2 regions of the Nonomuraea sp. NPDC049750 genome follow, and region 2 is predicted to be linked to the other one. Evidence: riboswitches for the same ligand, from Rfam matches in the RefSeq annotation. Region 2 holds a riboswitch; the other holds the start of a gene.
The links. A riboswitch is a leader RNA that binds a small molecule or an ion and turns the genes downstream of it on or off. The one in region 2 is predicted to bind glycine.
Positions count from the first base shown of each region.

Region 1: another riboswitch for glycine. It lies ahead of gcvP (aminomethyl-transferring glycine dehydrogenase); the one in region 2 lies ahead of gcvT (glycine cleavage system aminomethyltransferase GcvT).

Region 1 covers NZ_JBFANB010000008.1:362,413-376,463, forward strand. The annotation lists gene AB0J16_RS23775 (response regulator transcription factor) at 1-149, shown strand, start outside; gene AB0J16_RS23780 (phosphoribosylanthranilate isomerase) at 287-874, shown strand; gene AB0J16_RS23785 (GNAT family N-acetyltransferase) at 871-1,653, shown strand; gene AB0J16_RS23790 (MFS transporter) at 1,755-3,104, opposite strand; gene AB0J16_RS23795 (CDP-alcohol phosphatidyltransferase family protein) at 3,336-3,917, shown strand; gene AB0J16_RS23800 (mannose-1-phosphate guanyltransferase) at 3,922-6,426, shown strand; gene AB0J16_RS23805 (FHA domain-containing protein) at 6,720-7,232, shown strand; gene AB0J16_RS23810 (MerR family transcriptional regulator) at 7,291-7,953, shown strand; gene AB0J16_RS23815 (bifunctional nuclease family protein) at 8,063-8,533, shown strand; gene AB0J16_RS23820 (MerR family transcriptional regulator) at 8,682-9,302, shown strand; glycine riboswitch at 9,336-9,428, shown strand; gene gcvP (aminomethyl-transferring glycine dehydrogenase) at 9,585-12,422, shown strand; gene AB0J16_RS23830 (tetratricopeptide repeat protein) at 12,717-13,517, shown strand; gene AB0J16_RS23835 (helix-turn-helix transcriptional regulator) at 13,681-14,051, opposite strand, start outside.
Region 2 covers NZ_JBFANB010000003.1:654,759-668,809, forward strand. The annotation lists gene AB0J16_RS11490 (amino acid deaminase/aldolase) at 1-1,089, opposite strand, end outside; gene AB0J16_RS11495 (DUF6286 domain-containing protein) at 1,224-1,823, shown strand; gene AB0J16_RS11500 (hypothetical protein) at 1,882-2,400, shown strand; gene AB0J16_RS11505 (MerR family transcriptional regulator) at 2,386-2,922, opposite strand; gene AB0J16_RS11510 (SDR family NAD(P)-dependent oxidoreductase) at 2,933-3,805, opposite strand; gene AB0J16_RS11515 (L-serine ammonia-lyase) at 3,902-5,278, opposite strand; gene gcvH (glycine cleavage system protein GcvH) at 5,331-5,720, opposite strand; gene gcvT (glycine cleavage system aminomethyltransferase GcvT) at 5,717-6,817, opposite strand; glycine riboswitch at 6,948-7,045, opposite strand; gene AB0J16_RS11530 (gamma-glutamyl-gamma-aminobutyrate hydrolase family protein) at 7,138-7,827, opposite strand; gene AB0J16_RS11535 (3-oxoacyl-ACP reductase) at 7,888-8,652, opposite strand; gene AB0J16_RS11540 (aldehyde dehydrogenase family protein) at 8,658-10,001, opposite strand; gene AB0J16_RS11545 (glutamine synthetase family protein) at 10,007-11,383, opposite strand; gene AB0J16_RS11550 (FCD domain-containing protein) at 11,492-12,196, shown strand; gene AB0J16_RS11555 (hypothetical protein) at 12,261-13,016, shown strand; gene AB0J16_RS11560 (FAD-dependent monooxygenase) at 13,013-13,864, opposite strand; gene AB0J16_RS11565 (NAD(P)-binding protein) at 13,978-14,051, opposite strand, start outside.

The sequences.
Region 1 (14,051 bases), on a different contig from region 2:
ACAAGCTGGGGCTGCGCAACCGGATCCAGGCCGCCGTCGTCGCCTACCGCACCGGCCTGGTGGACGCGGCGTTCCGCCCGGTACACCACCCCTTGCGCCAGCCCCTCCGCCACTCCCGCGGCGGCCCTCCGGGTGACCCCCTGAGCTGACCCGCGCGCTGGTCGAGGCCCTTGACCCGCGCGCTGTTCCGAGGTTGCCGAGGTCCCAGTTGCCGCCGCCGTCCGCTCGGGGTCGTTCGGGGTCGCCGGGGTCTCGGTCGCGGTCGTCCGCCGTTAGGGTCAACGGTGTGTACGTGAAGATCTGCGGGTTGAGCGAGCCCGAGCACGTGGCGGCCGCCGTCGAGGCGGGCGCCGACGCCATCGGCTTCGTGCTGACCCGAAGCCCTCGTCAGGTGCCCCCCGAGCGGGCCGCCGAGCTGGCCGCGGCGGTCCCCGCCCACGTCCTCACGGTCGGCGTGTTCCGCGGCGAGACCCCTGAGGCCGTCCGCGCCGCCACGCTCGCCTCCGGGGTGCGCGGCGTCCAGCTGCACGGCCGGCATCCGCACGGCGACTTCACCGCGCTGAAGGATCTCGGCCACACCCTGGTCAGGGCCGTCGACGCCGAGGCCGACCTGCGCTGCGGCGCCTACGACGAGGACCTGCTCATCGTCGACGCGCCCCGCCCCGGCTCCGGCGAGCCCTGGGACTGGGCGGCGGTACGCGGTCGCCCCTCGGGGCGCTGGCTGCTCGCGGGCGGCCTCGACCCGTCCAACGTCGCCCAGGCCGTCGCCGCCGCGGCGCCTTGGGGCGTGGACGTGTCCAGCGGGGTCGAGGTGGCGCCCGGGGTGAAGGACTCCGACCTCATCAGACGCTTCATCACGGCGGCCCGCCCATGACCGGCGGTTTCGGCGGTGCGGATGCCGGGTCTCAGGGTGACTTCGCCCGTAGCGTCGCCTTCACGCACGACTTCACCCGGCGGAAGGCCGGGCGGACCGTCGAGGTGCCCGGCGGATTCGCCGTCCTCAACGACCGCTACCCCGGCTCGTACGACGACAACAAGCTCGTCATCTGGTCCGGCGACGATCCCGGCGCGGCGCTGAAGGCGGCCGACCAGGTGCTCGCCGGGCACGCCCACCGGCTGGTCAATATCGACGACGACCGCCTGGGCCGGGCGTACGCGCCCGCCTTCGAGGCCGCGGGCTACACGCACGAGACGAACCTGGTCATGGTCTTCCGCGGTGAGTTCCCGCACGACGCGGCACCCGTGGAGCACCTCGACCTGCCCGCGCTGCTGCCCACGCTCCGGGCCGGCTGGCGCGAGACCCTGCCCGAGGCCACCGCCGACGTGATCGACCAGCTCGCCAGGCGCGTGGAGGAGCGGCTACGCGGCGCCGACACGGTGGGCTTCCGCGGCGTACGGACCGAGGACGGCGAACTCGCCGCCCGAGCCGACATCTACCGGAACGGCGCCGTCACACAGATCGAGGACCTCTACACGGGGGACCGCCACCGGGGCCGGGGGCACGCCCGCACGTTGATGAGGGCGCTGCTCGCCGAGGCGGCCGGCAGCGAGCTGGTGTTCCTGCTGGCCGACGCCGCCGACTGGCCCAAGGACTTCTACGAACGGCTCGGCTTCGAGCAGGTAGGCCGCACCCACAGCTTCCTCCGCGCCTGACCGCCCGACCCCGGCCGATCATGCGGTACAACCCGGGGCGGTGCGGCTTGGCGCCGGAGATCAGTCGCAGGTCTTGGGTAGGCAGACGAGAGCCGGAGGGGTCAGACGAGGGTCTTGGGGCGGTGACGGGTGGTGAGGCCGAGGGTCAGGGTCAGGGCCGTCACGCCGAGGTAGGCCACTCCCGCCACCACCGCCGCCCCATGCAGCCCGCCGATGAAGCGGGGCCCGCCGGGAGCGCCCGCCATCGCGCCGAAGACCGCGACGCCTATCGCGCCGCCCGCCTGCCGGGCGGTGTTGTTGATCGCGCTCACCAGCCCCTCCCTGCCAGGCGGTGGGTCGCTCATGGCCAGGGCGACCACGCTCGGCGTCAGCAGCGCCGTGCCGAGTCCGATGACGGCCAGCGCCGGGAGCAGCACCAGGTACGACGTGGCCGGTCGTACCAGGAGCAGCAGCCCCATGCCCGCCGCCAGGACCACCAGCCCGGCGACCATGACGGGACGCGGCCCGTACCGGCCGGCCAGGCGCCCGAACGGGGCGGCCAGCAGCGCCAGCGGCACGAACAGCGGCAGCAGCGCCGCGCCCGCCGTCATCGGGGACAGCCGTAGCACGCCCTGGAGGTACAGGGTGATCAGCAGCATCATGCCGTTGATCCCGAAGTTCATGGTCGCCGAGCCGATCGTGCCGACCGCGATCGAGGGGCGCCGCAGCAGCCCCAGCGGCAGCATCGGCTCCTGCCGACGGCTCTCGATCACCACGAACGCGGCCAGCAGCGCCGCGGCGACCGCGAACAGCCGCCAGTCGGGCCCGTCACGCCCCGCCTGGATCACCGCGTACGTCAGGACCAGCAGCGTCCCCGCGCCTGTCACGGTGCCCGGCAGGTCGATCGGCCGGCGCTCGGGCTCGTCGGCCGGAGCGACCCGGAGGACGGCCACGAAGATGATCAGGATGATCGGCACATTGATGGCGAAGATCGACGGCCAGCCGAACGCCTGGATCAGCACCCCGCCGAGCAGCGGCCCGGCGGGCAGGGCCGCGCTGCCCACCGCGGCCCAGACCCCGATGGCCCTGGCCCGTTCCCGCTCGCCGGGGAAGGTCCGGGTGATGACCGCCAGCGTGCCCGGCAGGAGCAGCGCGGCGCCCACGCCCTGCACCGCCCGCGCCGCCACCAGGGCCCCGACGCCGGGCGCGAGCGCGCAGCCCGCCGACGCCACGCCGAACAGGGCGAACCCCGCCAGCACCACCCGCCGGTGTCCGAAGCGGTCGCCCAGCGTGCCGCCCGTCAGCAGCAGCCCGGCCAGCGCGATCTGGTAGCCGTCGACCACCCACTGCAGGTCGGCGAGCCCGGCGTGCCGGCCGGCCGCGATGGACGGCAGCGCCACGTTCACGATGGTCACGTCCAGCAGGACGACGAACAGACCCGCGCACATCACGATCAGGATGTTCCGCTTCATCCGCTACACCTGCGCGGTGAGGGCCGACGCTAACCTCTCGCGACGCGCCGATCCGTGTGGCGTCGCCCAGAGAGCCGCGGAGGAGCAGCCGAGAGAGCCGCGGGCAGTGCCAGCGGGAAAGTCGCCGGGAAGGTCGTCGGGAGTGCCGCCAGGTCGCCGGGAGTGCCGCCGGGAAGGACGAGCCGCTGCCTACCCCGCTGCGGGGAAAGCCGACGCAGTAGGGTCGGCAGCGTGAGCGAAACTTCCGCCGAGGATCGGATCTGGACGGTTCCGAACCTGCTGAGCTTCCTGCGCCTCCTCGGCGTCCCTGTCTTCCTCTGGCTGGTGTTGGGACCCAAGGCGGACGCCTGGGCGATCCTCGTGCTCGCGGTCGCCGGATTCACCGACTGGCTGGACGGCAAGATCGCTCGCGCCTTCAACCAGATGAGCAGGCTCGGCCGGATCATCGACCCGGCCGCCGACAAGCTCTATGTCTTCGCCACGATCCTGGCGCTGCTGGTGCGCGACGTCATTCCGTGGTGGCTGGTGGCGATCATCCTGGGTCGCGAACTCTTCGTCGCGTGTTTCTTTCCCGTACTTCGGAAGAGCGGGTACAAGGCACTTCAAGTGCATTTCCTGGGCAAGGCCGCCATGTTCAACCTGATGTACGCCTTCCCTCTGCTCTTCCTTGCCTCCCACACTGGGTGGTATGCCGATATAGCACGAATTGTCGGGTGGGCCTTTGCGCTCTGGGGAACGGGCCTGTACTGGTGGTCGGGGGTGCTGTATGGGGTACAGGTACGACGGCTCGTAACCGCGGCCAAGGAGGAGTGATCGGGTGAAGGCGGTCGTCATGGCGGGTGGAGAGGGCACTCGGCTGCGTCCGATGACGGCCAACCAGCCCAAACCCCTGCTGCCCGTGGTCAACCGCCCGATCATGGAGCACGTGCTGCGCCTGCTCAAACGGCACAGCATCACCGAGACCGTGGTCACCCTCCAGTTCCTGGCCGCGCTCGTGCGCAACTACTTCGGCGACGGCGACGAACTCGGCATGAGCCTGCAATACGCCACCGAGGACGTTCCGCTGGGCACGGCGGGCAGCGTGAAGAACGCCGCGGCCCGCCTGCGTGACGACCGATTCCTGGTGATCTCCGGCGACGCCCTGACCGATATCGATTTGTCGGATATGGTCCGTTTTCATCGTGAAAATTCGGCGCTTGTCACTATCGGGTTGAAACGGGTGCCCAACCCCCTCGAGTTCGGCATCGTGATCGTCGACGAGGGCAACCGGGTCCAGCGCTTCCTGGAGAAGCCCACCTGGGGGCAGGTCTTCTCCGACACCGTCAACACCGGCATCTACATCATGGAGCCCGAGGTCCTCGACGCGGTCGCCTCGGGAGAGCCCGTCGACTGGTCGGCTGACGTCTTCCCCACCCTGCTGGAGCGCGGCGCCCCCATCTTCGGCTACGTCGCCGAGGGCTACTGGGAGGACGTCGGCACCCACGAGAGCTACCTCAAGGCCCAGGCCGACGCCCTGTCCGGCCGGGTCGCCGTGGACATCGGCGGCTTCGAGGTCTCGCCGGGCGTCTGGGTGGCCGAGTCGGCCTCGGTCGACCCCGACGCGGTGCTCAAGGGCCCGCTGCTCGTCGGCGCGTACGCCAAGGTCGAGGCCGGCGCCGAGCTGCGCGAGTACACCGTGCTCGGCAACAACACGGTCGTGCGCGAAGGCGCCTTCCTGCACCGGGCGGTCGTCCACGACAACGTCTACCTGGGCCCCGGCAGCCACCTGCGCGGCTGCGTGATCGGCAAGAGCACCGACGTGATGGCCGGGGCCCGCATCGAGGAGAACGCCGTCATCGGTGACGAGTGCGTCATCGAGCCCGAGGCGTACGTCTCCAGCGGCGTCAAGGTCTACCCGTTCAAGACCATCGAGGCCGGCGCCGTCGTCAACACCAGCGTCATCTGGGAGTCGCGCGGCCAGCGCAGCCTGTTCGGCCCCCGCGGCGTCAGCGGCCTGGTCAACGTGGAGATCACCCCCGAGCTGTGCGTACGGCTGGCCAGCGCGTACGCCACCACCCTGAAGAAGGGCGAGCACGTCGTCACCTCGCGCGACTCCTCGCTGGCCGCCAGGGCGCTGAAGCGGGCCGTGATCGGCGCGCTCAACGCCAGCGCCATCAACGTCCTCGACCTGGAGGCCGCGCCGCTGCCGGTGGCCCGCTTCCACACGGCCAGGGAGTCGGCCGCGGGCGGCATCGCGCTGCGCACCACCGCCGGCGACCCGCAGAGCATCGACATCGTCATCATGGACGACCGCGGCGCCGACCTGCCCCCGGCCGCCCAGCGCAAGCTGGAGCGCGTCTTCTCCCGCCAGGAGTTCCGGCGCGCCTTCCCCGGCGAGATCGCCGAGCTGCGCTTTCCCGCCAGGGCGGTCGAGGACTACGCGTACGAACTGCTGCGCTGCGTAGACATGACCGGCATCAGGGACATGAAGGTCGTCGTCGACTGCGCCGGAGGGACCTCCGCGCTGGTCCTGCCCACGCTGCTGGGCCGCCTCGGCGTCGACGTGCTCACCGTGAACGCCCGCCTGGACGACATCTCGCCCACGGAGACGTTCGCCGAGCGCCGCAGGGACCTGCAGCGCCTGTCGGAGCTCGTGAGCTCCTCCAGGGCGGCCTTCGGGGTGCGGTTCGACCCCGTGGGGGAGCGCATCGCGCTGGTGGACGAGATGGGCCAGCTGATCGGCGAGGAGCGGGCCCTGCTCGTCGTGCTCGACCTGATCGCCGCCGAGCGCAGGACCGGCCGCGTGGCGCTGCCCGTCACCACCACCAGGGTCGCCGAGCAGGTCTGCCGCTTCCACGGCGTGCAGGTGCGCTGGACCTCCACGGCGGTCGACGCCCTGACCTCGGCCGCGGTGGACGAAGACATGATCTTCGCGGGCGACGGCAGGGGCGGCTTCGTGGTGCCCGAGTTCGGTCCGGCGATCGACGGAGTGGCGGCGTTCATGCGGCTGCTCGGCCTGGTCGCCCGCACCCGGCTCTCGCTCAGCCAGATCGACGCGCGCATCCCCGAGGCCAAGCTGCTCAAACGTACGGTGCCGACCCCGTGGGCGGCCAAGGGCGCCGTCATGCGCTCGGTCATCGAGGCCGCCGAGGCCGAGCCGGACGGCTGCCGCGTCGACACCACCGACGGGGTGCGGGTGGCCGCCGAGGACGGGAGCTGGGTGCTGATCCTGCCCGCCGCCACCGAACCGGTCACCGATCTGTGGGCCGAGGCCGCCGACGTGGACACCGCGCAGTCGCTCCTGGAGCACTGGGCCCGCGTGGTCGAGGAGGCGGCCTCCTGAGCCTCGGAGCCGAAATCGATACGGCAATCCGCATGGAATCATCACGCAGAGTGACACTGGCGGATCGGTGGCGGCGGAACGTACAAGATCGTAATGTTAGAACGCGCGGCGGCATGGACCTTGGGGCTCGGGCGGCGGTAACTTTGTCACCGTCCGAACCCGTCGTCCAGCGCCCCGCCTTGACCTTTGCCGCTGATCAGCGTAAGTTGCGGCATTCGCAAACTTGAAGAGCGAAGCGAGGCGCGCCCAGATCCCCGTTGCCGCGTCTTCGCGGTAGGAGGCCGAGCCGATCGATGCCGAGCGTCTACTGCACGCAGTGCGGGCACGCCAACCCCGAGGATGCCCGTTTCTGTTCCCGTTGTGGGTCACCGCTGACCAGAACCGAGGTCGCCGGGGACACCACATCGACGATCTCTGTCGCGGGAATCGAGGCGTACGAGGCTGAGACCGGTGACATGCTCCTCGCCGAGCGCGCGCTGGTGGAGCAACTGCCGCCTGGCACGGCGTTGCTCACGGTGACCAGGGGGCCCAACGCCGGGAGCCGTTTCCGCCTCGACAAGGACCTCACCACCACGGGGCGCCATCCCGAGAGTGACATCTTCCTGGACGACATCACGGTCTCCCGGCGGCATGTGGAGTTCTACCGCCTTCGCGGCGGCCAGTTCTCCGTGCGCGACGTGGGCAGCCTCAACGGCACCTACGTCAACCGGGAGCGCATCGAGGAGGTGCCGTTGCACTCCGGTGACGAGGTGCAGATCGGCAAGTTCCGCCTCGTCTTCCTGATGCGGACCGCCGCCGGCGCATGAGCGAGCCCAGCGAGCGACCGATAGTCACAGCGTTCATGCGGCTCACGGAGGAAGCCGCATGAGCGCGCAGGCGGCACGCTCGCACATGAGCATCGGGGAGGTGCTCGCCATGCTCCAGGGCGAGTTCCCCGATGTGTCGATCTCCAAGATCCGCTTCTTGGAGGGCGAGGGGCTCATCGAGCCGGAGCGCAGCCCGTCGGGCTACCGCAAGTTCACCCACCTGCACGTCGAGCAGCTCCGCTACATCCTCACCGAGCAGCGCGACCACTACCTGCCGCTGCGGGTGATCAAGGACAAGATGGCCGAGCACTTCGGCCGCCCGCGTGCCGTGAGCGAGCGGCCGGAGACGCGGGAGGTGCGGCTGAGCCGCGCCGAGCTGCTGGAGGCGGCCGGGCTCGACGAGGACACCCTGGCCGAGCTCGAGGACTACGGGCTGCTCTCGGCGACGGCCAGGCGCTACGACGAGGAGGCGCTCAACGTGGCGCGCAGCGTCGGCGCCCTGGCCCGGTTCGGCCTGCACGCCCGGCATCTGCGCGCGGTCAAGGCCGCGGCCGAGCGCGAGTGCGGTCTGGTGGAGCAGACGGTCGCGCCCATACTCAAACGCCGGGCCCCAGGGGCCATCGGAGAGGCCGACGAGGCCGCGAGGGAGCTGTCGGCGCTGCTGCTCGACCTGCACGCCGCTCTGGTGCGTACAGGCGTGCGAACCGTTCTAGGCCGATGACCGGACCAGCGGGACATACAAGGCCCCTCGGGTGTTACGTTGAAATGCAGAAGCGGACCGGCTCAATAGCTGTGCCGGGGTCGCCGACCAGTCGAATATGGAGCAGCCCGTGTTGCAGATGGAGGTCGTGGGCGTCCGCGTAGAGATGCCTACAAATCAGCCGATCGTCTTGCTCAAGGAGGCACACGGGGAGAGGTTCCTGCCGATTTGGATTGGGATGACCGAAGCCACGGCCATCGCTCTGGCCCAAGCGGAGGAGCCTCCAGCCCGGCCACTGACGCACGACCTGTTCAGGGACGTGCTGAGCGCTCTTGGCGTGGGCCTGCGCGCGGTCAACATCGTCGCCCTGCGTGACGGTATCTTCTTCGCCGACCTGGTGTTCTCCAACGGCGTCGAGGTGAGCGCGCGGCCCTCCGACTCGATCGCGCTCGCCTTGCGCACCGGAGCACGAATCTTCGCCAGTGAGGAGGTCGTCCAGGAAGCCGGGGTGATCATCCCCGACGACCAAGAGGACGAGGTGGAGAAGTTCAGGGAGTTCCTTGACACGATCACCCCCGAGGACTTTGGCCGGGCGGGGTAGGTATTTCAGTGCATTTACGCTTCACGACGCGCCGAGCGGGATCGTTGACTGCGCATGGTCACGGTCCTACGGTGCAAGTGAAACCCATGGCCGCGCTTTTACGAACCCCCAGATCAGGCCATGGGATGAGAGAAAGCCGGAGGTCCGCGTGGCGGTCAGCAGCGGCGAGGGAAAGACGGCCGGCCAGGAAGATCCGGTGCGGCGTGAGAGTGCGCGGCAGCGTGCCGGAGAGCAGGGCCTGCTCTTCGACGAGCAGCCCACGACACTGCCGAGTGACATCGGATACCGCGGCCCGACGGCGTGCGCGGCGGCCGGCATCACCTACCGGCAGCTCGACTACTGGGCGCGCACGGAGCTGGTCCAGCCGACGATAAGAGCCGCGCACGGCTCGGGCTCCCAACGGCTCTACAGCTTCCGCGACATCCTGGTGCTCAAGGTCGTCAAGCGGCTCCTCGACACCGGAGTCTCCCTCCAGCAGATCCGTACGGCCGTACAACACCTGCGTGACCGCGGGGTCGGCGACCTCGCGCAGATCACGCTCATGAGCGACGGCGTCAGCGTCTACGAGTGCACCTCGGCCGACGAGGTGATCGATCTGCTCCAGGGCGGTCAGGGCGTGTTCGGCATCGCGCTCGGCCGGGTCTGGCGCGAGGTCGAGGGCTCCCTCGCGGAGCTGCCGGGGGAAAGGGCGGCGGTCGAGGACAGCGTCCCGGCCGACCACCCCGCTGACGAGCTGGCCCAGCGGCGACGGTCGCGCCGCATAGGGTAGCAATCCGGTAGTAACCTTAGAGCGCAAGGCTGACGACCCCCTGCGGGAGAGTCCCGGGCTGGTCCCGGGGCGCCGAAGGAGCAACCCTCCCCGGAATCTCTCAGGCACCCGTACCGCTCGGGGTAGGCAACTCTGGAAAGCAGGCACGCCCGCCAGGCGCGCCTCACCGACGGTGCAAGCCCTCATGGGGGTGAAGCTCTCAGGTCGCCATGACAGAGGGGGAGATCCGGCACTCGCCCGCGCCCAGGCGCCGGTCTCCATAGCCCTCGGGAGGCACCTTCCATGACCGATCTGTCAGCTCCGCCGTTCTCGACCCGGCACATCGGCCCGTCCGAATCCGAGCAGCAGCGCATGCTCGAGGCCGTGGGTTTCGAGTCCGTGGCCGACCTGGTGGCGGTGGCCGTCCCCGAGTCCATCAGGATCAAGGACCGCCTCGCGCTGCCCGCCGCGGCCAGCGAGACCGAGGTCATCGCCGAACTGCGGGCCATCGCGGACCGCAACCGGGTGCTCACCTCGATGATCGGCCTGGGCTACCACGACACGATCACCCCGGCGGTGATCCGCCGCAACCTGCTGGAGAACCCGGGCTGGTACACCGCCTACACCCCCTACCAGCCGGAGATCTCGCAGGGCCGCCTGGAGGCGCTGCTCAACTTCCAGACCGTCGTCTCCGACCTGACCGGCCTCGACGTCGCCGGCGCCTCCCTGCTCGACGAGAGCACGGCCGCCGCCGAGGCGATGACACTGGCCAGGCGCGCGGGCAAGTCCAAGAGCGACGTGTTCGTCGTCGACGCCGACGCGCTGCCCCAGACCAAGGCGGTGCTGGCCACCCGCGCCGAGCCGCTGGGCATCACGCTGGTCGAGGACACGCTCGACGGCGAGCTGCCCGAGTGCTTCGGCGTGCTCGTCCAATACCCGGGCGCCTCCGGCCGGCTGCGCGACTTCCGCGCCGTGGCCGAGCGGGCGCACGCCGCGGGCGCGCTGGTCGTGGCCGCCGCCGACCTGCTCGCGCTGACCCTGGTCACCGCGCCGGGCGAGCTCGGCGCCGACATCGCGATCGGCTCCTCGCAGCGCTTCGGCGTGCCGTTCGGCTTCGGCGGGCCGCACGCCGCCTACATGTCCGTACGCGAAGGACTGCAGCGGCAGATGCCCGGCCGCCTCGTGGGCGTCTCCGTCGACGCCGACGGCGCGCCCGCCTACCGGCTGGCCCTGCAGACCCGCGAGCAGCACATCAGGCGGGAGAAGGCCACCAGCAACATCTGCACCGCGCAGGTCCTGCTGGCCGTCATCGCCGGCATGTACGCCGTCTACCACGGGCCCGAGGGGCTGCGCCGCATCGCCGGCCGCGTGCACCGGCACGCCGCCGCGCTGGCCGAGTGCCTGCGCCGCGGCGGCGTCGAGGTCGTACACCGGGAGTTCTTCGACACCGTGCTGGCCAGGGTGCCCGGCCGGGCCGCCGAGGTCGTCCGGCAGGCCGCCGAGCGCGGCGTCAACGTGTGGCAGGCCGACGTCGACCACGTCTCCGTCGCCTGCGACGAGAAGACCACCGCGGCCGACCTCGAGCAGGTCGCCGCCGCCTTCGGCGTCAGCGGGCCGGTGGCCGGCCTCCTCGCCGACGACGGGCTGGACACGCTGCCCGCCGCGTTGACGCGGGAGTCCGGCTACCTCACCCACCCCGTCTTCCACAGTCACCACTCCGAGACCGCGATGCTGCGCTACCTGCGCAGGCTCCAGGACAAGGACATCGCCCTCGACCGGTCCATGATCCCGCTCGGCTCCTGCACGATGAAGCTCAACGCGACCACCGAGATGGAGCCCATCACCTGGCCGGAGTTCGCCGGGATCCACCCCTTCGCGCCCGACGGGCAGGCCGCGGGCTACCGCCACCTCATCGAGACCCTGGAGGAGTGGCTGGCCGAGGTGACCGGCTACGACGCGGTCTCCATCCAGCCGAACGCCGGGTCCCAGGGGGAGTTCGCCGGGCTGCTCGCGATCCGGGCCTACCACCACGACCACGGCGACGAGCACCGCGACATCTGCCTCATCCCCTCCTCCGCGCACGGCACGAACGCGGCCAGCGCCGTCATGGCCGGTATGCGCGTCGTGGTCGTGGCCTGCGACACCGAGGGCAACGTGGACCTGGCCGACCTCGACGCCAAGATCGACAAGCACCGCGACGCGCTGGCCGCGATCATGCTCACCTACCCCTCGACGCACGGTGTCTTCGAGGAGACGATCACCGAGGTCTGCGCCAAGGTGCACGACGCGGGCGGCCAGGTCTACGTCGACGGGGCCAACCTCAACGCCCTGGTCGGGCTGGCCAAGCCGGGTGAGTTCGGCGCCGACGTCTCCCACCTCAACCTGCACAAGACCTTCTGCATCCCGCACGGCGGCGGCGGCCCCGGCGTCGGCCCGGTCGCGGTCCGCGGCCACCTGGCCGCCTACCTGCCGGGCCACCCGCTGCGCCCCGGCTCACCGGTCGGCGCGGTCTCGGCGGCCCCGTACGGCTCGGCGGGCATCCTGCCGATCTCCTGGGCGTACGTCAGGATGATGGGCGGCGACGGCCTGGCCGCGGCCACCGAGCAGGCGATCCTGTCGGCCAACTACCTCGCCCGGCGGCTGGCCCCGCACTACCCGGTGCTCTACACCGGGCGCGGCGGCCTGGTGGCCCACGAGTGCATCGTCGACCTGCGGCAGATCACCAAGGAGACCGGCGTCACGGTCGACGACGTGGCCAAGCGGCTCATCGACTACGGCTTCCACGCCCCGACCATGTCCTTCCCGGTCGCCGGCACGCTGATGATCGAGCCGACCGAGAGCGAGGACCTGGCCGAACTCGACCGGTTCGTGGACGCGATGGTGGCCATCAGGGGCGAGATCGCGCGGGTCGCCTCGGGCGCCTACGACCGGGCCGACAACCCGCTGCGCAACGCCCCGCACACCGCCGAGGCCGTCGCGGCCGACGAGTGGGCCCATCCCTACAGCCGTACCGAGGCGGTCTACCCGCTGCCGTCGCTGCGGGAGGGCAAGTACTGGGTGCCGGTGCGGCGCATCGACCAGGCTTACGGCGACCGCAACCTGGTCTGCTCGTGCCCGCCGCTGGAGGCCTACGAGGACTGACCTGGCTTGTCGCGTCCGCGATAGCTCCGGGCGCTACGTCCGTAACTGAGCTGGCTGTCGCATTCGCGACTGATCCGGCTGTTGTGTCCGGGACTGACCCGCACGTCGCGTTCGCGGGACCGTGGCCCTCTCCACCGCGTAACCGTGGCCCTCTCCGTCCGCTGTGCTCGGACGGGGAGGGCTACGTCCGTTTTCCGGGATTTTTTCCCGCCACCCAGGCTGAACGTGGCCAGTGAGAAGACATGATCACCGGAACTCGTTAGGCTCTGTCCGACCGTCGCCTAAGGAGCTCTCTTGACGTTCTCAGAGCTGCAGGTCCCGCCTCTCGACACCGCTCGCCGCCTGGCCGAGCACGGTGACCTCGACGGCGCGGCGGCCATACTCAGCGAGCTGGCCGCCGACCCCGAGGAGCCCGACCGGGCGCAGGCCGCCGTGGGCCTGGCCGTGGTGCTCGACGAGCGGGGCGACCCGGAGGGAGCCCGAGCGGCCGCCCGGGTCGCGCTGGCCACCGGGCATCCGGAGTTCGCCGCTCAGGCGGCCTGTCACCTCGCGCAGGGCTTCGAGCGCGAGGGCCGCGCCGAGCAGGCCAGGGGGGCGTGGCAGGCGGTCCTGGGCGTCGGCACCGCCGCCTACCTCCCGCTGGCGCGTCTCGCCCTGGCCCGGCTGGCCGTGCTGGCCGGCGACTACGACGAGGCGGAGAACGAGCTGCGGGCCGCGCTGGCCGCCGCCGGGCCGGACGACGTGGGCGCGCACGCCGCGCAGCAGCTGGCCGAGCTGCTGCTGGAGCGGGGCGAGCCGGGGGAGGCGGCCGAGGTGCTGCTGGAGGCGCTCGAGGTGGCCCCCCAAGACGAGGTGGCCCGGCTGCGGGTGCAGCTCGGCATCGCGCACCTGGAGCTCGCCTGCGCTGAGTTCGCGGGGGCGGTGGAGGACGGCGGTGACGCGCCGACGAGCGGGCTGGCCATCGAGCTGCTGGCCAGGACCCTGCCGCTGCGTGGCCGCGTCGACGACGCGGGCCGCGTCTGGACGTACGGGCTGGAGCACGAGGACGAGACGCTGGCCGCGGAGGTGCGCCTGCGCTACGACCGCGACACCTGACCGACCTCCCCGCCTCGCGAGCGGCTCCAGGACGCCCGCGACACCTGACCGACCTACCCGCCCCGCGAGCGCCTTCAGGACGCCCGCGCCCGCCTGCCGCTCCATCCGCCGGTGCTACGCGGTCGGTGAAGTCCCCCTCGCCGACCACCTCGCCACGGACCGGTCAGTCCGCCGCCAACGGCTCCGTGTGGGGCTGGGCTTCCTGAGTCGCCGCCCAGGAGGCGAGCAGGCGCAGGCCCTCTTCGGAGGGTGAGCCGGGTTCGGCGGTGTAGATGGTGAGGGTGAGACTGGGGTCGGCGACCATCTGCAAGCCCTCGAAGGCGAGGGTGAGCTTTCCGACGATGGCGTGGTCGAAGCGTTTGGTTCCGGTGCCGTGCCGGCGGACGTTGTGCGCGCCCCAGCGGGTGCGGAACTCATCGCTGCGGGTCGACAGTTCGCCGACGAGGTCGTGGAGCTCTTTGTCGTGGGGGTTGCGGCCGGCTTCGGTGCGCAGCATGGCCACGCACATGTCCGCGAAGGGACCCCAGTCCGGGT
Region 2 (14,051 bases):
CTTGGCGTGCCTGAACCAGACCCGATCGCCCACCCGCAGATCCCGGGCCGCCAGACCGAGCAGCGGCGTCTGCACCTCACCCGCGCCCTCGTCCCGCGTGTAACGAAGCCCAGCGGGCAGGTACGGCTGCGGCAGCAGACTCGTCCCCGGCCGCCCGGAGGCCAGATAGCCGCCCCCGAGCACCGTCACCGCGTCCGGCCCCGGCCGCCGCACGACCGGGAGCGCGAACAGCGCGGCCGGCCGGCCGGTGAAGGCGCGGTAGAAGTCGAAGAGCCGCGGATGGAAGAACCCGGAGCCCGCCGCCACCTCGGTGATCGCCTTCTCCCGCACGGTCCGCTCGATGGAGCCGGTGCCGCCGCCGTTGACGAACTCCAGGTCGCAGACCTGCCGGACGGCGTTCACGAGGCGGCCGCGGCGCAGGACCAGCTCGCGGGCCGACAGGCTCTGCATGATCCGGATGGCCCGGACATACGCGGCGTTGCCCGGCTGATCATCGCCGACCCCCGCGATCTGCCCCTCGTACGCCATCAGACCCGCCAGACGGAAGCCGGGCCGCTTGGCGATCTCGGCGGCCAGGTCGGCGGCCTGCTCGGGTTCGCGGATCGTGGAGCGCAGGGTCCCCGCCCGGAACCTGCCGCCCAGAGCGACATATCCCGCGTCGAGGTCCATCGATAACCGGATCTCCGACCGCGAACGGACCGCCGCCACCGCGTCGTCGACATAGTCGAGATGCTCGGCGGCGTCGATGGTCAGCGTGATCTCACCGGCCGCCCGCGCGTCCCCGGCCAGCGTCGCGAGCGCCTGCCTGTCCGCCGTCGGGTAGGCCACGAGTACGTCGGTGAACCCCCGCTCGACCAGCCAGAGCGCCTCGGGCAGCGTGAAGGCCATGATGCCGTGGAAACCGTCCATGGCCAGGATGCGTTCCATGACCGAGCGGCAGCGGATCGACTTGCTCGCCACCCGGATCGGCTTGCCGGCCGCGCGCCGTACGAGATCGGCCGCGTTGGCGCGCATGGCCGCGAGATCGAGGATCGCCAACGGCGGTTCGAGCGCCCTGGTAGCGCTGTCATAGCGGCGGAGATCGTTCATAAAGGCAGCTTAACGACATATCGGGCGAATGAATATGAGGGCAGTTCATCTTAATTGCGGCCCTCGTAATGATCCTGCAAACCGGCGGCGAGGGCAGGGTCCGGGCCATGCCCGGTCCGTGTACCTCTGGCGTTGTGACCACCCTCCAGCAGATACTGTCCGGCGCCGGGATCGTCGCGCAGGAGAGCCCGCTGCGCAGGTCGGGCCGGGTGCTCAGACCGGCGCGTACGCCCGCCGGGACCGTCGTGGCACTCACGCTGACCGCCGGGCTGTGGCTCGGCGCCGCCGAGGTGGTCTCCGCCCTGCTGGGCCGGCCGCTCGGCTGGCTGCCGGTGTCCGACCTCCTCGACCTCGCGGCCCATCGCGCCTGGGCGCAGTTGTCCCTGCCCGCCGTGGTGACCATGGCCGTGGGGGTCGTGATGTTGCTGCTGGCCGCCGTACCCGGCCGGTGCAGGCTCGTGCCGGTCGAGACGTCCGACCCGCTGATCGTCATCGGCATCACCCGGGCCGGCCTCCGCCGTACGCTGCGGGCCGTCGCCCAGGAAGTCGACGGCGTGCAACGAGCGCGGGTACGGCTGCGCAGGCGCACGATCGAGGTCGTGGTCATCACCGGCCCGGAGAGCTCCGGTTCGATGCTCAAACAGGTCGGCACCGCGGTCGGTGACCGGTTGGCGGGCGTGGGCACCCTGGCCGCGGGCGAGGTCGTCGTACGGCTGCGCCGGAGAGGGCTGTGATGCGGCCGTACGTAGGCAACCGGAGGCGGCGGTACGTGGGCAACCGGAGGGGGCTGTGATGCGGCAGTACGCGGGCAACCGGATCGGCCTGGCCGTGGTCGGCGGGCTGCTGCTGCTCCTGGGCGGCTACGCCTGGCTGCGCGGCAAGGACAAGCTGCCGGGCCTGTCACCGCGCGCCAAGGTGCTGCCGGACCAGACCGCCCAGACCATCGCCGACCAGACCTGGGCCTTGTGGCTGGTGGCGCTGGTCATGCTGGTGCTGGCGTTGGTGACGTTCCGCTGGCTGCTGCTCTGCCTCGGGTGGGGCCGCCGCGGCACCCGCAGCGGCACGGGCACGGCCATGCTCTGCATCGGCCTGAAGGACGTGGAGGGTCTCACCGGGGTCAGCGCCCGCGTGGTCGGGGACGCCGCCCGCCTGCGCATCTCGCTCTGCTGCCCCGCCTCGGCCGACGTCGGCGCGGTGGTCCACAAACTGGACCGGGAGATCGTCAGCCGGATCCGCCGAGAGGTCCGCGATGACGAGGTCGGCACCGTGGTCCGGGTCCACGTCCGACGGTGTCCCTCAGTCCGCCGGTAGTGCCCGGCGCGGCGGCTCGTACGGCACCGCGGCGCGGTCGGTGTCGAAGGTCTGAACGTCCGGTCCGGTCGAGCCCCCATATGTGGTGATCTTGTACTCGACGGCCGTGAGGGAGAGGGTCAGCTCACGGATCCGGCGGCGGATGGTGTCGCGATGCTCGATCAGCAGGTCGAGCCGCTCGGGTGTGGTGTGCTGCCCGGCGTCGACGAGCGAGATGTAGTGCTGCAGGTCGCGCATCGGCATGCCGGACAGCCGCATCCGGGTGAGGAACACCAGGCGCCGCACCGCCTGGGCGTCGTAGACGCGATGACCGTTGCCGTCGCGGGCCACCTCGACCAGCCCGGCCCGCTCGTAGTAGCGCAGCGTGTGGGGCGAGATGTCGAGCAGGTCGGCGAGCTCGGCGATCGTCATCGACTCGGGTACGTCGGCCAGGTCGGTGAGGCGGTGGATCGCCTCGACCGACAGCGGGCCGTCGTCCCCGAGCGTGTCGAGCGCCCTGGTCATCAGTTCGTCGGTGGCCATGACAACCAGCTTAAATCGGGCGTACCGCGACTGGGACACCCTCGAAGTCGGCGCTGCGCGAGGTCTCGGCCCACCGCTCGACCTCGTCCAGGCCGCGCCGGTACGCGCCCGAGATGCGCTCGACCGCCTCGCGCCCGAGCGGCAGCCGCAGCGGCACCTCGTCACTGTGCGCGAGGGACACGATGATCTCGGCCGCCCGCGCCGGGTCGCCCTCCTGGAGGCCGTCGGCCCCGGCCATGTCCGCCCGGACGTTGGCGAGCAGCTCACGGTAGGTCTCGGACTCCTTGACGAACTCCAGCACGTCGTTGGCGTGGAAGTCGGTCCTGAACCGGCTGGGCTCGACGATCATCACGCGGATCCCGAGCGGCGCGACCTCCCCGGCCAGGGCCTCGGACCAGCCTTCGAGGGCGAACTTCGACGCGGAGTACGCCGACACGCCGGGGAAGGACATCCGCCCACCCTGGCTGCTCATCTGCACGATCGTGCCGGTGCCCCGCGCGTGCATCGCGGGCAGCGCCGCGCGGACGAGTGCGGCCGGGCCGAACAGGTGCAAGTCCATCAGCTCACGCAACTGCGCGTCGCCGATCTCCTCGACCGCGCCGACCATGCCCCGGCCCGCGTTGTTGACGAGCACGTCGAGCTGCCCGAAGTGGTCGAGGGTCTTCTGTACGAGGTCCGCGGCGGCGGTGGTGTCCCGGACGTCGAACGTGGCGATCAGGCAGGCGTCCGGGTACGCGGCCTTCAGGTCGGCCACGCTCTCGGGCCGGCGTACCGCCGCCACCACGTGGTCGCCCGCCGCGAGCGCCGCCTCCGCGAGTGCGCGCCCGAGTCCGCGGGACGCGCCGGTGATGATCCAGGTCTGTGTCTGTGTCTGTGTCGTCATGTCGGCGACGCTATGGCTTTGAGCGCACTCGAACGCAAACCCGCTTTTAACGCGAGCACGCGAACGCGAGCGCGCTCGAACCAGAGCGCGCCCGGGTCAGCACTCGATGACGTTGACCGCGAGGCCGCCGCGCGAGGTCTCCTTGTACTTGTCCAGCATGTCCCGTCCCGTGTCACGCATCGTCTTGATGGCCCGGTCCAGGGCGACGAAGTGCTGGCCGTCGCCGCGCAGGGCGATGCGGGCCGCGGCGATGGCCTTGATGGAGGCCACCGCGTTGCGCTCGATGCACGGGATCTGGACCAGGCCGCCGACCGGGTCGCAGGTCAGGCCCAGGTTGTGTTCGATGCCGATCTCCGCCGCGTTCTCCACCTGCTCGGGCGTGCCGCCCAGGACCTCCGTGAGGCCCGCGGCGGCCATGGAGCAGGCCGAGCCGACCTCGCCCTGGCAGCCGACCTCGGCGCCCGAGATCGAGGCGTTCTCCTTGAACAGGACGCCGATGGCCGCCGCGGTGAGGAAGAAGCGGACGATGCCGTCGTCGTCGGCGTGCGGGATGAAGCGGGAGTAATAGGTCAGGACGGCGGGGATGATGCCCGCGGCGCCGTTCGTGGGGGCGGTGACGATGCGGCCGCCCGCGGCGTTCTCCTCGTTGACCGCCAGCGCGAACAGCGACACCCAGTCCATGGCGTGCAGCGGGTCGGTCTTCGGCGACTCGGTCTGCAGGCGGCGGTGCAGGCGGTTCGCGCGGCGCTTGACCTTGAGGCCGCCCGGCAGCACGCCCTCCTTGGCGATGCCGCGTTCGACGCACTCGCACATGACCTGCCACAGGTGCAGGATCTGCGCGCGGATCTCGGCGGCGGAGCGGCCGAACGCCTGCTCGTTCTCCAGCATCAGCGCGGAGATGGACAGGCCCGTGTTGGAGCAGTGCTTGAGCAGCTCATCCCCGGTCGTGAAGGGGTAGGGCAGAACGGTGTCGTCGGGCTTGATGCGATCGGCGCCGGTGGCCTGCTCGTCCACCACGAAGCCGCCGCCGACCGAGAAGTAGACCTTCTCCCGCAGCTTCTCGCCCGATTCGGAGAAGGCGGTGAAGCGCATGCCGTTCGGGTGCTCGGGCAGGGAGATCTTGCGCTCGAAGACGAGGTCCTCGCCCACGACGAAGGGGATCTCGCGCGTGCCGTAGAGCCGGACCGTGCCGGACTCGCGCATCGCGGCCAGGCGCGCGTCGATGGAGTCCACGTCGACCAGCTCGGGCTTCTCGCCCGACAGCCCCAGCAGGACGGCCTTGTCACTGCCGTGGCCCTTGCCGGTCAGGCCGAGCGAGCCGTACAGGATCGCCTCGACGCGGGCCGTACGCGCGAGCAGGTCGTCGTCGTGCAGACCGCGGGCGAACCGGTGCGCGGCGGCCATGGGACCGCCGGTGTGCGAGCTCGACGGGCCGATGCCGATCTTGAACAGGTCGAAGACGCTGATCGCCATTGATGGGCGCCCTTCAGAAGGGCCGGGGCCCGTCAGGACCCCGGCGGGTGGGTCAGGACTCGCCTGAGGTGAGCGCCGAATACTCCTCGGCGGTGAGCAGGTCCTCGGGGTCGCCTTCCACGCGCACGCGGAACATCCAGCCATCGCCGTAGGAGTCGCTGTTGGCCAGCGACGGATCGTCCACGACGGCCTGGTTGACCTCGACGATCTCGCCGCCGACGGGGGTGTAGATCTCGCTCACCGACTTGGTCGACTCGACCTCACCGATGGAGTCGCCCGCCTCGACGGTCGAGCCGACCTCAGGAAGCTGCACGAAGACGACATCACCCAGCGCCTCGGCCGCGTAGGCCGTGATGCCGATGGTCACGGTGATGCCGTCGTCGAGCCCGGCCACCCACTCGTGCTCCTTGGTGTAGCTCAGCTCGTCTGGGATGTTGCTCACTTGTTCCTCCTGTAAAAGGGCAGCTCAATGAGGTCCATAGGTTCATGGCTGCCCCGGATGTCCACGGCCAGACCTGCGTCGGCCCCATTGTCGACGTAGGCCATGGCGATGGGCTTACCCAGGGTCTGGGAGGGTGCCCCGCTGGTGACCTCGCCGACGACGGCGCCGTCCTTGGTCACCGGGTATCCGTGGCGCGGCACCCGGCGACCCCGAGCGACCAGTCCGACGAGCCGGCGCCGCGGCGGCGTGTCCTTGACCGCCTCCAGCGCCGACCTGCCGACGAAGTCGCCCGGCTTGTCGAATTTCACCACTCTGCCCAGCCCCGCGTCGAACGGGGTCAGCTCGACGCCGAGCTCGTTGCCGTACAGCGGCATGCCCGCTTCGAGCCTGAGCGTGTCACGGCTGGACAGACCCGCCGCTCGCAGCCCGTACGGCCGGCCGGCCTCGGTCAGCGCGTGCCAGAGCGGCACGGCGTCCTGGTTGGCCACGAACAGCTCGAACCCGTCCTCACCCGTGTAGCCGGTACGCGCGATGAGCGCCTGCCGCCCGTCGACCAGACCGGGCAGGCCCGCGTAGTACTTCAGCCCGGCGAGGTCGGCGTCGGTGAGCGTGGCGAGGATCTCCTGCGCGCGCGGCCCCTGCACGGCGATCAGCGCGTACTGCTCCGAGCGATCCTCGACCACCGCGTTGTACGACTTGGCGCGATTTTTCAGCTCTTCCCCGACTTTTTCATAGTTGGAGGCGTTAGCCACCACCATGAACTCTTCATCGCCGAACTCCTCGTCCCCGAGCCGGTAGACGATCAGGTCGTCCAGCACCCCGCCATGCTCGTTCACGATCATGGTGTAGCGGGCCCGGCCGGGCGCGAGCGCCGACAGGTGTCCCACCAGCGCGTAGTCGAGCGCCTGGCCCGCCTGAGGCCCGGTCACGAAGATCTCGCCCATGTGGGAGAGATCGAACAGCCCGGCCGCCTGGCGCACCGCGTTGTGCTCGGCGGACTCGCTGCCGTAGCGGAGCGGCATCAGCCACCCGGCGAAATCGGTCAATGTCGCGCCGAGGCTCTCGTGGACGTCTCGGAGCGGTGTAGGACGTGACATATGCGCACCTCAGGGCAGGATCGGATGCCAGACATCCTCCCCCTCTGTCATGGGTGCCTGAGAGCTTCGCCCGTAATTTGCCGGACTTTCACCTTCGGCGAGGCCGCCAGGCCTGCTTTCCAGAGGACACCTCGTCCGTGCGGTCCTTTGCCTTGAGAGGTTCGCGGGGAGGGCTTGCTCCTTCAGGGGACCTGGCCGGATGCCAGGACGCTCTCCCGCACGGTTTCGACGGTGATGTCCGCAAGCCTAGTGCTGTTATGGGGGAGTTGTCGCGTGCGGATCCGGCCGCTTGGGGCCAAAAGGGCTGTACCGGGGGCGGTTCAGCAGGCGGCGACGAGCGCCTCGAACAGCGCGCAGTCCTTCGCCGCCTCCGGATGCCACTGCACGGCCATGGCGAACGTCCTGTAGTCCAGCTCCACCGCCTCGATCGTGCCGTCGTCCGCCACGGCGGACACGGTCAGGCTGGGGGCGAGCCGGTCGATGGCCTGGTGGTGGTAGTGCGGCACGGTCGCCGGCTCGGCGCCGAGCGCCTTGCCGACGAGAGTCCCCGCCACGGGCCGGACGGGCAGGTGGCCGAACTCGCCGGGTGCGGGGGAGTGCCCGGTGTGTCCCACCACATCGGGCAGATGCTGGTGCAGGGTCCCGCCGAGCACGACGTTGAGCACCTGCATACCCCGGCAGATCCCGAGATAGGGCAGGTCGGCCTCAAGAGCCGCCTCGATCACCGCGAACTCCGCCGTGTCCCGAAATTTCCGGATGTAGCCGGTCTGGTCGTGCGGCTCCTGGCCGTACCGCTCGGGCGAGACGTCACCACCACCGGCCAGGATCAACCCGTCCAACCGCGCCACCAGTCGGGCGGGCGACCCGGCGGGCGGCAGGATCACCGGCTGCCCGCCGGCCCGGACCACCTGCTCCACGTACATGTACGGCAGCAGGGCGACGGGCAGCTCCCACACGGTGTAGCGGGCAGGCTCGACATAGGACGTGATCCCGATGACGGGTCGTTCCACAACTTCCCTTCCTTAAGGTCCCTTCCTTAAGGTCCCTTCCTAAAGAGGCGTGACGTGCTCCTAAAGAGGCGTGACGTAGGCGCCCGAGATGCCGCCGTCGACGAGGAACTCCGAGCCCGTGATGAAAGAGGCGTCGTCGCTGGCCAGGAACGCCACCGCCGCCGCGATCTCCGACGCCTCGGCGAAGCGCCCCACCGGCACGTGCACCAGGCGCCGAGCGGCCCGCTCGGGGTCCTTCGCGAACAGCTCCTTCAGCAGCGGCGTGTTGACCGGCCCCGGGCACAGCGCGTTCACCCGGATCCCCTCACGCGCGAACTGGACGCCGAGCTCGCGCGACATCGCGAGCACCCCGCCCTTCGAGGCCGTGTAGGAGATCTGCGACGTCGCCGACCCCATCACCGCCACGAACGACGCGGTGTTGATGATCGAGCCCTTGCCCTGCCGTCGCATATACGGGATCGCGTGCTTGCAGCACAGGTAGACGCTCGTCAGGTTCACCTCCTGCACCCGCCGCCACGCCTCGATGCCGGTCTCCAGGATCGAGTCGTCCTCGGGCGGCGAGATGCCCGCGTTGTTGAAGGCGATGTCGACGGAGCCATAGGTGTCGAACGCCGTCCGGAACATCCGGACGACGTCGTCCTCGCTGGTCACATCGACCTTGACGAAGAGCCCGCCCACCTCGGCGGCGGCCTTGGTGCCCGCCTCCTCGTCGACGTCGGCGCAGACCACCTTGGCACCCTCTTCGGCGAACCGCCGCGCGGTGGCCAGGCCGATGCCGCCGCCCGCGCCGGTGATCACGGCGACGCGGTTGTGCAAACGCTGCATGTGTGTCACTCCGTTGAGATGAAGACGTTCTTGGTCTCGGTGAACGCCATGAGGGCGTCCGGGCCCAGCTCCCGGCCGAGGCCGGACTCCTTGAAGCCGCCGAACGGCGTCCAGTGGCGGACCGAGGAGTGCGAGTTCACCGACAGCGCACCCGCCTCCACGGCCCGCGCGACGCGCAGCGCCCGGCCGACGTCGCGGGTCCAGATGGAGCCGCTCAGGCCGTACGGCGTGTCGTTGGCGATCCGCACCGCCTCCGCCTCGTCCGCGAACGGCACCACCGACACCACGGGCCCGAAGATCTCCTCGGTGAACGCCCGATCGGTGAGCGCCGGCGTCAGGACCGTCGGCGGGAACCAGAACCCCTTGCCCTGCGGGCAGTCGCCCTGCAGGTACGGCGGGCCGTCGATGAAGCCGCGCACCCGCTCCAGATGTTCGGCGCTGATCAGCGGGCCCATCTCGGTGCTCTCGTCGAGCGGGTCGCCGACTCTGATGTTCTGTACGGCCGGCAGCAGCAGCTCCAGGAACGCGTCGTAGATCTCCGCCTGCACCAGGATCCTGGATCGGGCGCAGCAGTCCTGGCCGGAGTTATCGAAGACGGCATACGGCGCCGTTTTCGCCGCTTTTTCCAGATCAGAGTCCGCAAACACGATATTTGCGGATTTGCCGCCTAGTTCGAGGGTTATCCGCTTTACCTGGGTTGCCGCCTTGGCGGCGATCTCCTTGCCCACCTCGGTCGAGCCGGTGAACACGATCTTGGCCACCCGCGGATGCTCGACCAGGCGGGCCCCCGCGACCTCCCCTGCCCCAGGCAGCACCTGGAGCACCCCCTCGGGGAGGCCCGCGGCGAGGGCCAGCTCGGCCAGCCTCAGCGCGGTCAGTGGGGTCCATTCGGCGGGCTTGACGATCACCGTGTTGCCCGCGGCCAGGGCCGGGGCGACGCCCCAGCTCATGATGAGCATCGGGAAGTTCCAGGGCACGATCACGCCCACCACGCCCAGCGGCTCCTGGAAGGTGATGTCCACGCCGCCGGGCACCGGGATCTGCTTGCCGTGGTTGCGCTCGGGGGCGGCGGCGTAGAAGTGCAGCACGTCGCGTACCGCGCCCGCCTCCCAGCGGGCGTTGCCGATCGGGTGGCCGGAGTTCGTGAGCTCCAGCAGGGCCAGCTCGTCCCGGTGCTCGTCCACCAGGTCGGCGAAGCGGCGCAGCAGCCGCGCCCGGTCGCCGGGCGCCACGTCGCGCCAGCTCTGATAGGCCCGCCTGGCACGCTCCACGGCCCGGTCGACCTCGGCCGCGTCGGCCAGTTCCACGTCGGCGAGGATCTCCTCCGTCGCCGGATTGATGATCTGCATCGTGCTCACATCCGCTCGAAACCCCGGAACAGCTCCCAGTCCGTGACAGCCGCGTCGAAGGCGGCCAGCTCGATCCGGGCGTTGTTCGCATAGTGCGCCACCACGTCGTCGCCGAACGTCTCACGCGCCAGCTTCGACCCCTCGAACAGCGCCAGCGCGTCCCGCAAGGTGTGGGGCACGGTCTCGGCGCCGGAGTCGTAGGCATTGCCCCCGAACGCGTCCTCCAGCGGCAACTCCTCGTCGATGCCGCGCAGCCCGGCCGCGATCAGCGCCGACACCGCGAGGTAGGGGTTCACGTCGCCGCCCGGCACCCGGTTCTCGATGCGCAGCGACTCCCCGTGGCCGACGAGCCTGAGCGAGCAGGTGCGGTTGTCCACGCCCCACTTGACGGCCGTGGGGGCGAAACTGCCGGGGACGTAGCGTTTGTAGGAGTTGATGTTCGGGGCGTAGAAGAGCGTGAGCTCGCGCATGTGAGCCAGCTGCCCGGCGATGAAGCGGGCACCGAGCTCGGACAGCCCGTGGGGGCCGTCGCCCGCCATTACCGGGTCGCCGTCCACGCTGCGCAACGAGATGTGGATGTGGCAGGAGTTGCCCTCGCGCTGGTTCGGCTTGGCCATGAAGGTGATCGACTTGCCCTCCTGAGCCGCGATCTCCTTGGCGCCGTTCTTGTAGATGGAATGGTTGTCGCAGGTCTTCAGCGCCTCGTCGTAGCGGAAGGCGATCTCGTGCTGGCCCAGGTTGCACTCGCCCTTGGCGGACTCGACGTACAGCCCAGCTCCCTCCATGTCCCGTCTTATCCGGCGAAGGAGGGGTTCGATGCGGGCCGTACCGAGGAGGGAGTAGTCGACGTTGTAGAGGTTCGCGGGGGACATGTCGCGGTACGCGCGCTTCCACGCGTCCTCGTAGCTGTCCTCGTACACGATGAACTCCAGCTCGGTGCCCACGAAGGCGGCCAGGCCGCGGTCGGCGAGGCGGGCGAGCTGCGCGCGCAGGATCTGCCGCGGCGAGGCGGTCACGTCGTCGCCGCTCTCCCAGGTCAGGTCCGCCATGAGCATGACGGTGCCCTCCTGCCACGGCACCCACCGCAACGTGGAAATATCGGGCTTCATCACGAAATCGCCGTAGCCGCGCTCCCAGGACGACATCGCGTAGCCGTCGACCGTGTTCATGTCCACGTCCACGGCGAGCAGGTAGTTGCAGCCCTCCGAGCCGTGCCCCAGCACCTCGTTCAGGAAGTAGCGCGCCGACAGGCGCTTGCCCTGCAACCTGCCCTGCATGTCGGCGAGCGCGAGCAGCACGGTGTCGACCCGCCCGGCGGCCACCTCGTCACGCAACTCGTCGACGGACAGTGGTCCGGGCTGTGGAAGACCTCGCTCGCTCACAGAAGTTCGCTCGCTTTCCCGCTAATTGGGCTACTCTTAGACCATTGATGTGCATATAGGGATCGCTTGTCAAGACCTGAGGACACGTTGGACGACTCGGCGCGGTTGATGACGGTGTTACGGCCGGTCAGGGCAGGAAACGCCTTCGAGGAGACGGTAGAACGGCTGCTCCAGGCGATCAAGCTCGGCGTGGTCGCGCCGGGCCGGAAACTGCCCCCGGAGCGTGAGCTGGCCGTTCAGCTCGGCATCAGCCGGGTGACGCTGCGCGAGGCGATCCGGGCGCTCCAGGACGCGGGTTACCTCGACGTACGGCGCGGCCGCTACGGCGGCGCGTTCGTCACCTACGCCCCGCCTCCGCCGGAGAGCGGCGACCTGCGCAGGGTCGTGGCCGACATGGGCACGGCCGACCTCACCGACGCGCTGACCTTCCGCATGGCGGTCGAATGCGGTGCGGCGGCGGTGCTGGCGGCGGCCACGCTGACCGACGACCAGCGCTCCCTCCTGCGCGGCCGGCTCGCGGCGCTCAACAAGGCGGGCATCGGGGACTACCGGCGGCTGGACACGGCCTTCCACCTCTCGATCGCCGAGCTGACCGGCTCCGCCCTGCTGGCCACCGCCTGCGCCGACGCGCGCCTGCGGGTCAGCGACCTTCTCAACGCCATCCCGATGCTCCAGGTGAACCTCGACCACTCCGCCCGCCAGCACGAGGCGATCGTGGCGGCCATCCTGGCGGGCGACCCGGAAGGGGCCCGCCGAGCAGTGGCGGAGCACCTGGAGGGCACGGCGGCGCTGCTGCGCGCGTTCCTGTCTTGAGTTCGTTTCCCGGTCCAAATGGTCAAGGGATGACGATTGGCCTCGTAGCATCGTTTTCAAGGTCATGGGGAACTGGTTCGAGCTGAGCATTGTCGACACGGGACGGCTGCCGCTGTTCTGTTTCTTCGTCGCGCTCATCGGGGCCTTCGTGGCCACCCGCGTCAACGTGCGGCTGATCAGGGCGAAGGTCGGCTGGTTCCGCAACGTCAACGTGGGCGAGATGCACATCCACCACGTGGTGTTCGGGGTCGTGCTCATGCTGGTCGGCGGGGTCAGCGGGCTGATCGTGTCCTCGGCGTCGCAGGTGGCCTACGCCGCGGCGGCCGCCGTCTTCGGGATCGGGTCGGCGCTGGTGCTGGACGAGTTCGCGCTGATCCTGCACCTGCACGACGTGTACTGGGAGGAAGAGGGCCGCACCTCGGTCGACGCGGTGTTCATCGCGGTCGCGATGACGGGGCTGCTGCTCACCGGGCTCCGGCCGCTGTCGTTCGACTACGGGACCCCGGTCAATCCAGGCGCGCTGCTCGTGGCGAACATGGTGCTCGCCGTGACCACCCTGTTGAAGGGCAAGATCTGGACCGGGATAGTGGGCCTGTTCGTGCCCGTACTGCTGCTGGTGGGCGCGGTGCGGCTGGCCAGACCCGGGTCTCCATGGGCCCACCTGTTCTACCAGAAGCGGCGCCCGCGGAAGCTGGCCACGGCCGCGCACCGGGAGGAACGGTGGCGCCGGCCGGTGATCAGGGCCAAGATCGCGGTCCAGGAGTTCGTCTCGGGGCGCCACGACCTGCCCTCCACCCGGCGCGGACGCCGGCAGATCTAGCCCGCGCTGTAGACGGGTTCGTCCCAGTCGATGTGGTGCTCGTAGATCCACCGGCTCGGGTTGTCGCCGGTGCGGGCCATGCGTCTCATGGCCAGGCTCATGATCAGGTCACGCGGCACCCGGGCGACGGGACCGAGTGTCTTCCAGCCGCCGGTCCGATTGCCCTGCGCGACGACGCGTTCCACGCGCTCGCGCCGTAGCCGCTGGTAGGCGGCGAACGCGGTGGCGATGTCCGGGCTGTCCCGCAGGCACTTGGCCAGCACGACGGTGTCCTCGATGGCCATGGCCGCGCCCTGCCCGATCGAGGGGGCGGTCGCATGGGCCGCGTCACCGATGATGATCATCCGATCGTTGTGCCACTTCGGCACGGTCGGCACGTCGTAGGTGCTCCAGCCCGCGAAGATCTCGCCGGTCGCCGCGATGATGTCCGCGGCGGGCCCGCGATCGTGCCGGAACAGGCCGATCAGCCGGGACCGCCACTGTTCGGGGGTGATCGCGGCCAGTTCGGCGGGGTCGGGCTCGGCGGCCTGGGCCGGATTCGCCGCCCACCACACCTCGCCGCTCGGATGCGTCGTATGGGTGAAGAAGCAGCGCTTGCCGAAGATCGCGTTCATGGTGCCCGGCTCGCAGCCGGTGGAGACGCCGCGGGCGTAGCCGCCCGTGTTGAGCAGCCCGCCGTAGCGCGCGTCCGGCGCGTGCGGGTCGATGATCTCGCGGGTACGTGACCGCAGGCCGTCCGCGCCGATGAGCAGGTCGCCGCGGACCGAGGTGCCGTCGGCGAACCTCGCCAGCACCCCGTCGCCGGTGCTCTCGGCGTCGACGAGCCGCTTGCCGTACTCGACGCGCACGCCGGATCCGACGGCCCGGTCGCGGAAGGCGCGGTAGAGGTCGGCCCGCTTGACGGTCCGGTCACCATGCCGTCCAGCAGGGTGGTGCCGTACGGCAGCTCGCCGAGCCGCCTTCAGGAGCCGTTGGTGAACACGATGCGCGGCGTGTCGAAGCCGATGTCGCCGAGGTCGACGTCGAGGGCGCGCA